Regions from separate parts of the Cellulomonas sp. P1_C4 genome, predicted to be linked through region 4. Evidence: riboswitches for the same ligand, from Rfam matches in the RefSeq annotation. Region 4 holds a riboswitch; each other region holds the start of a gene.
The links. Region 4 has a riboswitch for S-adenosylmethionine ahead of AC1DYZ_RS16590 (NADPH-dependent FMN reductase). Riboswitches for the same ligand answer to the same signal wherever they lie in the genome.
Positions count from the first base shown of each region.

Region 1: linked by a shared signal. The riboswitch ahead of AC1DYZ_RS00775 (rhodanese-like domain-containing protein) and the one ahead of AC1DYZ_RS16590 (NADPH-dependent FMN reductase) in region 4 are both predicted to bind S-adenosylmethionine.
Region 2: linked by a shared signal. The riboswitch ahead of AC1DYZ_RS08485 (methylenetetrahydrofolate reductase) and the one ahead of AC1DYZ_RS16590 (NADPH-dependent FMN reductase) in region 4 are both predicted to bind S-adenosylmethionine.
Region 3: linked by a shared signal. The riboswitch ahead of AC1DYZ_RS19500 (nitroreductase family protein) and the one ahead of AC1DYZ_RS16590 (NADPH-dependent FMN reductase) in region 4 are both predicted to bind S-adenosylmethionine.

Region 1 covers NZ_JBFUAI010000001.1:169,963-172,150, forward strand. Annotated here, with positions in the region: gene AC1DYZ_RS00770 (O-succinylhomoserine sulfhydrylase) at 1-592, opposite strand, end outside; gene AC1DYZ_RS00775 (rhodanese-like domain-containing protein) at 589-1,002, opposite strand; SAM riboswitch class I at 1,013-1,113, opposite strand; SAM riboswitch class IV at 1,232-1,346, shown strand; gene AC1DYZ_RS00780 (aminotransferase class V-fold PLP-dependent enzyme) at 1,392-2,188, shown strand, end outside.
Region 2 covers NZ_JBFUAI010000008.1:159,096-161,283, reverse strand. Annotated here, with positions in the region: gene AC1DYZ_RS08495 (DNA-3-methyladenine glycosylase I) at 26-616, shown strand; gene AC1DYZ_RS08490 (hypothetical protein) at 690-905, shown strand; SAM riboswitch class I at 1,023-1,119, shown strand; gene AC1DYZ_RS08485 (methylenetetrahydrofolate reductase) at 1,187-2,188, shown strand, end outside.
Region 3 covers NZ_JBFUAI010000034.1:11,359-13,546, reverse strand. Annotated here, with positions in the region: gene AC1DYZ_RS19505 (GNAT family N-acetyltransferase) at 1-241, opposite strand, end outside; gene AC1DYZ_RS19500 (nitroreductase family protein) at 238-1,056, opposite strand; SAM riboswitch class IV at 1,073-1,182, opposite strand; SAM riboswitch class IV at 1,397-1,504, shown strand; gene AC1DYZ_RS19495 (ABC transporter permease) at 1,564-2,188, shown strand, end outside.
Region 4 covers NZ_JBFUAI010000021.1:35,799-37,986, reverse strand. Annotated here, with positions in the region: gene AC1DYZ_RS16600 (RNA polymerase sigma factor) at 1-117, opposite strand, end outside; gene AC1DYZ_RS16595 (YciI family protein) at 137-523, opposite strand; SAM riboswitch class IV at 708-816, shown strand; gene AC1DYZ_RS16590 (NADPH-dependent FMN reductase) at 833-1,363, shown strand; gene AC1DYZ_RS16585 (flavin reductase family protein) at 1,360-1,905, shown strand; gene AC1DYZ_RS16580 (LLM class flavin-dependent oxidoreductase) at 2,074-2,188, opposite strand, start outside.

The DNA.
Region 1 (2,188 bases), on a different contig from region 4:
CGATCACGGTCGCGCCCGCGGCGTGCGCGAGCCGGCTGACCGCGCCGATGTCGACCAGGTCCTGCATCGGGTTGGACGGCGTCTCGAAGAACACCACGTCCGCCGGCGTCGACAGCGCCTCCTCCCACTGCGACAGCTCGTGGCCGTCGACGTAGTCGGTGCGCACCCCCCACTTGGCCAGGATCTCCTCGAAGATCACGACGGTGGACCCGAAGAGCGCCCGCGCGGACACGATGCGCGACCCCGACTGCACGATCGCGGCGAGGGACGTGAAGACGGCGGACATGCCGGACGCGGTGGCGTACGCGGCCTCGGCGCCCTCGAGCAGGCGCAGGCGCTCCTCGAACGTGGACACCGTGGGGTTGCCGTAGCGCGAGTAGAGGAAGCGGTCGGCCTCGCCGGCGAACGCGGCCTCGGCCTCGGCGGCCGCGTCGTAGACGTAGCCCTGCGTGAGGAACAGCGCCTCGGAGGTCTCCTGGAACTGCGAGCGGACCAGCCCGCCGCGCACGGCGAGGGTGTCGGGGCGCAGGTCGGTGCGCGGGGTGCGGCGGTCGTCCCAGTCGCCGGGACCGGGGACGCGGCGGGGGCTCATGCCTGGCGCCAGGGCAGACCGGCGGCACGCCAGCCGGAGTGGCCGCGGTGGCCGTCCGCGCCGACGTCGCCCTCGAAGCCCTCGAGCACGTTGTAGGCCGGACCCAGTCCCGCCGACGTCGCGGCCTGCGCGGCGGCGATCGAGCGCACGCCCGAGCGGCACAGGAAGACGACGGGCCGCCCGGCCGTGACGCCGGCGTCGGCCAGCTGCTTGAGGAACTGCGGGTTGGGCCGTCCCGACGGGTACGACACCCACTCGACCAGCGCGGAGCGACCGTCGATCTGGGCGGGGTCGGGGATGCCGACGTAGCGCCACTCGGCGTCGGTCCGCACGTCGACGAGCACGGCGGTCTCGTCGGTCGTGAGGAGGTCCCAGGCCTGCTGGGGGGTCAGGTCGCCGGCGTAGCTCATGCAGATCCTCGTCTCATCGGTCCTGGCGGTAGCACCCTCGGCCGAGCACGTGGTGCCCGCGGGTTGCTGCGGCGTCGTCGAGCCAGATCTCTCAGCCGCTCTGGATGGTGCCGGTGATGCTACGCGCGGCGGCACCATCGCTCCAAGTAGTGGACAAGGTGTCCCGGCAGGCGAGACGAACCGCGCGGTGCGTTGACAGGCGCTACGGGCTGCCGCGACCCTCGTTGCAGGTCATGAGCGCCAGCGTCAAGCCCCGGCTCGCTGGCCGGCAACCCTCCTCCGCGGTGGGGTGCCCCGGGTGACGACCTGGCCGTGTCCCGTCCGGGACCCGGCAAGCGCGGGGTTCCACCTGTCGTAGGTGTTCCCCCGGAACGTGTCGGAGGACTTCCATGACCATCATCGCCGAGCGCGCCTCGTGTGCCTCCGTCGACGAGGTGAGCGCGCTGCTCCCGGTCGTCGGCGGCACCACCACCGTCCCGCTGGTGGACGGCACCCAGCGCGTCTACGCCAACCTCGACTACGCCGCCAGCGCCCCCGCCCTCGAGGCTGTGGCGGCGCGCGTGACTGAGGTGCTGCCGCTGTACGCCTCTGTGCACCGTGGTGCCGGCTACCTGTCGCAGGTGTCCACCGCGCTCTACGAGTCCGCGCGCCAGACCATCGCGCGGTTCGTCGACGCGCGTCCCGACGACGTCGCGATCATCACCCGCAACACCACGGACTCGCTCAACCTCCTGGCGGGAGTCGTGCCGGAGGGCGGTCGCGTCCTCGTGCTGGACGTCGAGCACCACGCCAACCTGCTGCCCTGGGTGCAGTCGTCGGAGCGCCACGGCAACCGCACGACGATCCTGCCCATCAAGCACACCGTGGCCGCGACGCTCGACGCCCTGCGCACCGAGCTCGCCCGCCAGCCGTACGCGCTGGTCACGATCACGGGCGCGTCCAACGTGACGGGGGAGGCGCTGCCGATCGACGAGGTCGTGGCGCTCGCCCACGCCGAGGGCGCCCGGGTGGCCGTCGACGGTGCCCAGCTGGTGCCGCACCGCGGGTTCTCGTTGGCGGCGACCGACGCCGACTACGTGGCGTTCTCGGGCCACAAGACGTACGCGCCGTTCGGTGCGGGTGCCCTGGTCGGGCGCCGCGACTGGCTCGACACGGGCACTCCGTACCTCGCAGGGGGAGGTGCGGT
Region 2 (2,188 bases), on a different contig from region 4:
CGGCGGTCCCGGGCAGACTCGACGCATGACCTCGCAAGACGTCCCGCGCACCGGCCGCTGCTTCGGCGACGGCAACCCGCTCTACGAGCAGTACCACGACGAGGAGTGGGGCGTGCCCGTCCACGACGAGCACGCGCTCTTCGAGCGGTTCGCGCTCGAGGGCTTCCAGTCCGGCCTCGCCTGGATCACCGTGCTGCGCAAGCGGCCGGCCTTCCGCGCGGCGTTCGCCGGGTTCGACCCGGAGGTCGTCGCGGAGTTCGGCGACGAGGACGTCGCGCGACTCATGGGCGACGCGGGCATCGTGCGCAACCGCGCCAAGATCGAGGCCACCATCGCCAACGGGCGCGCACTGCGGGAGCTGCACGCCGCCGGCGGCACCCTGGAGCAGGTCCTGTGGTCGCACGCACCCGACCGGACCGCCCACGTCCGGCCCGTGACCTGGGCCGACGTCCCGGCGCAGACGCCCGAGTCCCGCGCGCTCGCCACGCAGCTCAAGTCGCTCGGCTTCCGGTTCGTCGGTCCCGTCACCGCGTACGCCGCCATGCAGGCCTGCGGAGTCGTCGACGACCACCTCGCCACGTGCCCGTCGGCCGGCGCGCCTCACCCGTCGGAGTGAGCGCTACTCCTGCCGGGTGACGCTGCTGTGCAGCTCTCGGAACCGGGTGTGACGCGGACTACAGTGCGGGCCTATGACGGAGATGCCCGACGACGACGCACGGCGCGATGCCGAGCGCGCGGCGGCGGAGGCTCTCGCGGACAACGTCGCCCCCGACGCCCGGACCCTCGCCGCGGTGCAGGACGGGCTGCTGTCCGTCCCCGCCGGATCCCCGACGTCGTGGTTCGACGTGCCGTCGCAGCGGAGCCGCATGCAGTCGGGGAACCTGTTCCCTCGCCGCCCGCACTGAGGAGGCTCAAGCCACCCGCGCACGCGCCGCTCCTCGCCGGTTGGACGGCGCCGGACACTCACGTCTCACAGGTCGAGCAAGGTTGCCCAGCATGTGATCGCCGGTCTAGCATCGCGCCTACCATCCAGAGCGGCCGAGAGACCTGGCTCGACGACGCCGCAGCAACCCCCCTCCCCGCCGAGGGTGTGGGTGCTTCCGCCAGGGACGATGGAGTGAGCAATGTCCCCGCAGACCACGTGTCCCCGCACCGCACCGGTGCCGACGACCGGACCGGTCGCGCCGTGAGCGCGGCCGCCGTGGAACCGCGCACGCCCGGCCTGCACGCCGCGCCGGCGGCCCGCCCGCAGACCGCGAACGACCGCCCGACGATCTCCTTCGAGCTCTTTCCGCCGCGGAACCCCGATGCGGCACCCCGACTCTGGGCGACCATCCAGGCGCTCGAGTCCGTCCACCCGGACTTCGTGTCCGTCACCTACGGCGCGTCGGGCAAGACCCGCGTCACCACGCGCGCGCTGGTCCGCCGGCTGCTGCGCGAGACGACGCTCAACCCGATCGCGCACCTGACCTGCGTCGGCACGTCGCGCGCGGAGATCACGGAGATCGTCGGGGAGTTCCTCGACGAGGGCCTGCGGTCGTTCCTCGCGTTGCGCGGTGACCCGCCCACCGAGCAGAGCGACTGGGCGGCCCACCCCGACGGTCTGCAGACGGCCGGCGAGCTGGTCGAGCTGCTGCGCGACATCGAGGCCCAGCGCTGCGCGGACAGCCCGTCGCAAGCGGTCCGGGCGAGGGTGCGCCCGCTGTCCGTCGCGGTCGCGGCGTTCCCCCGCGGCAACCACGCCACCGGCGGCACGCGCGCTCAGGACGTCGCCTCGCTCTTGGCCAAGCAGCAGGCCGGCGCCGACTTCGCGATCACGCAGGTGTTCTTCGACGCGGACGACTACCTGGGTATCGTGGCCGAGGCCCGTGAGGCCGGCGTGACCATCCCGATCATCCCGGGCATCATCCCGACCACGGACCCGGCCCGCCTGCTGCGGGTGCAGGAGCTGACCGGCGTCCCGGTGCCGGACAAGCTCCTGGACCTGCTGGGCTCCGCCGACGACGAGCTCGACCGCCACCGCCGGGGGATCCGCGCGAGCGTCGACCTGGTCAACGGCGTCCTGGACGGCGGAGCACCCGGCGTCCACCTGTACACGTTCAACCAGCACCATGCCGCACTTGACCTGCTCGAGGGTGCACACCTCGACGGCGGAGCTCGGACAGCTCCCGACCTGGCCGGATGGCCG
Region 3 (2,188 bases), on a different contig from region 4:
CGTGCTGGCCACCGGCGCGCCGCAGCGAGGCGGTCCCGACGGGACGGTCCCCGTCGTAGGCCACGTAGGTCACCAGGATCGACGCCGGGTCGACGGGCACTCGCGGGCCGCGGTGCTCGCGGAGGTCCTCGTAGCGCGGAGCCAGCTCGACGTCCATCTGGTCGCGCAGGCGACCTGCATGGGGGTGCGTCCACGGCACGACGGTCAGCGTGACGTCCCCGGTGGCTGTGGTCGTCGTCATCGCAGCGGGAACCCCTGCGCCTGGAGGGCCGACCGCAGCTGGTCGCGGCCGTTGAGCGCGGCGGGCCCGGAGAGCCGGGCGAGCACCCGCTCGACCCACGAGTGGGACAGCCCCTCCTCGGCGTAGAAGTCGCCGATGCGGCCCTCGTAGGCGGCGACGGCGTCGGCGTGCTCGGCGTCGTCGTACGTCTCGTGGTGCAGCACCGCGGACTGGGGCAGGCGGGGCTTGATGCGGGCGTTCTCCGTGAGGTCCGGCCGCCCGACCACCAGGCCGAACGCGGCGAACACGTGCTGCGGCAGGTGCAGCACCTCCGCGACCTGCGCGGGACGGTTGCGGAGCGCGCCGATGTACACGGTGCCGAGGCCGAGCGACTCGGCGGCGAGCACGGCGTTCTGCGCGGCCAKGGCGGCGTCGACGAATCCGACGACCGCGGTCTCGAGGTAGGCCGCGCCGTCGGTCGGGGCCTCGTGCGCGGCCGCGATGGCGTGCGCGCGTCCGAGGTCGACCAGCCAGACGAGCAGCAGCGGGGCCTGGGTGATGTGGGCCTGATCGCCCGCGAGCGCCGCCAGGACGGCCCGGCGCGCGTCGTCGCGGACCGCCACGACGCTCCACAGCTGCAGGTTCGAGCTGGTGGCGGCGGACTGCGCGGCGGCCACGACGGCGGCGAGCTCGGCGTCGGTGACCTGGTCGGGCAGGTAGCGGCGCACGGACCGGTGGGCGAGCTGGAGCTCGATGACGTCCKAGGTCGCGACCTCGGCGGGTGCGGCACCGCCGTAGCGCGCGGCGACGGAGGACGGGAGGAGATCGACGGACAAGACGGTGCTCCGGGGTGTCGGACGTTTGCCCGCCGTGATCCGGCGGGCCGGGTCTTGCTCGGGAGCACCCCACGTCACCGAGGGTTGCTGCTCCGCCTGCCGAGCCAGACGGCGGAGCTCCTGACCTGCGCAGGAGGGTCGACTGCGCGTCGGGCGATGTCAACGATCGGGACAGCCTTCTCACATCCCGGTACACGGAAACCGGTGGCGGCCCATGAGACGACGCGGGGCCGGACGGGCGAACGCGTCTCGACGTGACGGGATTGAGACGGCGTGTCCACCTGGTGAGAAGGCGCGCGAGATCGTTGACGGGGCCACACGGCGTGCCTACTTTCGCCGCGGTCTCGAGCCCCGACGACAAGCCCTGGCTGGTCGGGCAGCAACCCTTCGCGTGACGGGGTGCTCCAGGTGACTACCCGGCACGGCACCCGCCGTGCAAGCACAGATGCGCCGGACCACTCCGGCAGGACGAGGACGATCAATGCGCGCCATCCCCCGGGCCGGGACATGAACCGCTACATCGGAGCCCGCCTCGCGCAGGCGCTCCTGGTGCTGTGGGCCGCCTACACGGTCTCGTTCGTCGTGCTCTACGCGCTGCCGGGCGACCCGGTCTCGCTGATGTACGGCAGCGAGTCGTCCGACGTGTCCCCCGAGCAGCTGGACGCGCTCCGGGCGCAGTACGGGCTCGACCAGCCCCTGCCGGTCCAGTACGTGACGCGGCTCGGCGCCGTCCTGCGCGGCGACCTCGGCACGTCGGTGGTCCTGCACCGCCCGGTGACCGGCCTGATCGCCGAGGCCATCCCGCCCACGGCGGCCATCGCCGTCGCCGCCTTCGTGCTCGCCCTCCTCCTCGGCGGCGGTCTGGCGATCGTGGCGACGCTGGTGCGCAGCCGCGGACTGTCGAACGCCCTGCTCGGGCTGCCCCCGCTCGGCGTGGCCATCCCGTCGTTCTGGTTCGGCCTGATGCTCGTGCAGTGGTTCTCGTTCGCGAACCCGATCTTCCCCGCGGTCGGCAACAAGGGCTTCGCCTCGATCGTGCTCCCCGCGGTGACGCTTGCGGTGCCGACGGCCGCGCTCATCGCGCAGATGCTCTCGCGGTCCCTGCGGCACAGCCTCGGCCAGCCGTACGTCG
Region 4 (2,188 bases):
CTGCGGCCACTGGGTCGCCGCCGCGAGCAACGCCTCCTGCAGGGCGTCCTCCGCGTCGGCCAGGTCCCCCGAGCGCCGGACGAGCACGCCCAGGACCTGCGGCGCGAGCTCGCGCAGCAGGTCGTCGACGACGACGTCACTCTGCAGGGGAGGGTGCCTCCATCAGCGCGCGAACCTCGAACACCTGCTGGATCGGCACCCCGCCCGGCCCGGGTGCGGCCGACGCCCTCGCGGCGATCGCGATGGCCCGGGCCTCGTCCTCGACGTCCACCGTCCAGTAGCCGGCGAGGAACTCCTTCGACTCGGCGAACGGCCCGTCGACGATCACCGGCGCGGACACCCCGTCGCTCCGGACGAACTTCGCGGAGTCGGGCCACGCGAGACCCTGGCCGTCGACGAACTCGCCGCTGGCCACCAGCTCCGCACCCAGGTCGTGCTGGAACTGGATGTGGCGCTGCACGTCCTGCGGCGCCCACGTGTCGATGGGCGGGACGCCCTCGATGAAGTAGTTCATCAGCAGCATGTACTTCACGATGCACTCCCGTTCGTCGGGGCCCTCGGGCGGACCCGCTACCCCGTGGTCGGAGCCGCTCGCACGTCCTCGACACGCATCCTTGCCGCTCCGGGCTTCCCGCGCGATGTCCGTCATTCGGGATTCTCCGCCGAAGCCCTTGCCGGGCGGCCGCCACTTGCTACAACTCCGCCCAGGTCACGAGCACCAGCGCGAAGCCCCGGCTCGCTGGTCAGCAACCCCTCCACGACGGGGTGCTCCGGGAGATGACCCGGCCGTACCGACCGGTGCGGCAAGCGTGCAGCGAGAAGGAGCTCCACCGTGGTCCACCAGCAAGGCACCGAGACCGTCGTCGCCCTCGTGGGCAACCCGAGGCCGGGGTCGCGCACCCTCGCCGCCGCCGTGCAGGTGGCCGACCGGCTCGCCGACGGCTCGGACGTCACCACCGTCGACCTCGCGACGATCGGTCACCAGCTCTTCACCGCCGACCGCTCGCCGCTCGACCCCGCCCTCGCGACCGTGTCGAGCGCCCGGCTGCTGGTCGTCGCGACGCCGATCTACAAGGCGACGTACACGGGTCTGCTGAAGTCGTTCCTCGACCTCTACGGCCCCGACGGCCTCGCCGGCGTCGTCGCCGTCCCGCTCGTGGTCTCCGGCGGCCCGGCGCACCTGCTCGCCGGCGAGGTGCACCTGCGCCCCCTGCTCATCGAGCTCGGCGCGACCGTCCCCACGCGGGCGCTCGCCGTCACGGAGGCCGACCTCGCCGACCTCGACCCGGCCATCGACCGCTGGCTCGAGCGCGGCTACGGTCCCCTGCGCGCCGCCCTCGACGTCGCGGCGCTGTCCGCATGACCGCCGAGATCCTGCGCAAGCTGGACGCCGACCTCGTGGAGCAGGACGAGCCGCAGCTGAGCCCGCAGGCCTACAAGGAGGTGTTCCGTCGGCACCCCGCGGGCGTGGCGGTGGTGACGCTGCTCGACGACGAGGGCCGGCCCGTCGGGTTCACGGCGACCTCGGTCATCTCCGTGTCGGCCGAGCCGCCCCTGCTCGCGTTCTCGCTGGCGTCGACCTCGTCATCGTGGCCCGCCCTGTCCCGGGCGCGCACGCTGGCGATCAGCTTCCTGTCCTCGGCCCAGGACGACGTGTCCGCGCGGTTCGCGACCAGCGGCATCGACCGGTTCGCGGCCGGCGGCTGGTCGGCGCTGGAGACCGGGGAGCCCGTGATCGACGAGGCCGTGTCGTGGCTGCGGGGTCGGGTCGTGCAGCGGGTGCCCGTCGGCGGGTCGTACCTGGTGTCGGTCCGCGCCCTCGCGCACTCCGTCGCCGACGACGCCCTCCCGCTCGTCTACCACGACCGCACGTACCACCGGATCGGCGACCACACCGCCGTCTGACCGGTCACAGGAAGGCCCCCGGCATCTCGATGCCGGGGGCCTTCTGTTGCGTCAACGTCCGCACTCGTAGGGGTCAGAACCCGACTCAGCGCGGACGTCCTGGTGCGAAAGCAACAACGTCCGCACTCGTGGGGGTCAGAGGCCCATCGAGTGCGGACGTTGGTGGGGCTAGCGGGAGGACGCGGCCGCGCCCGCGCCCACGAGCTCGTCGTCGGCCAGGCCCCAGGCGCGGGCGAGCAGCTCGTACGACCGGGCCGTGTCCGCCGGGTCGTGCGTGATCGTC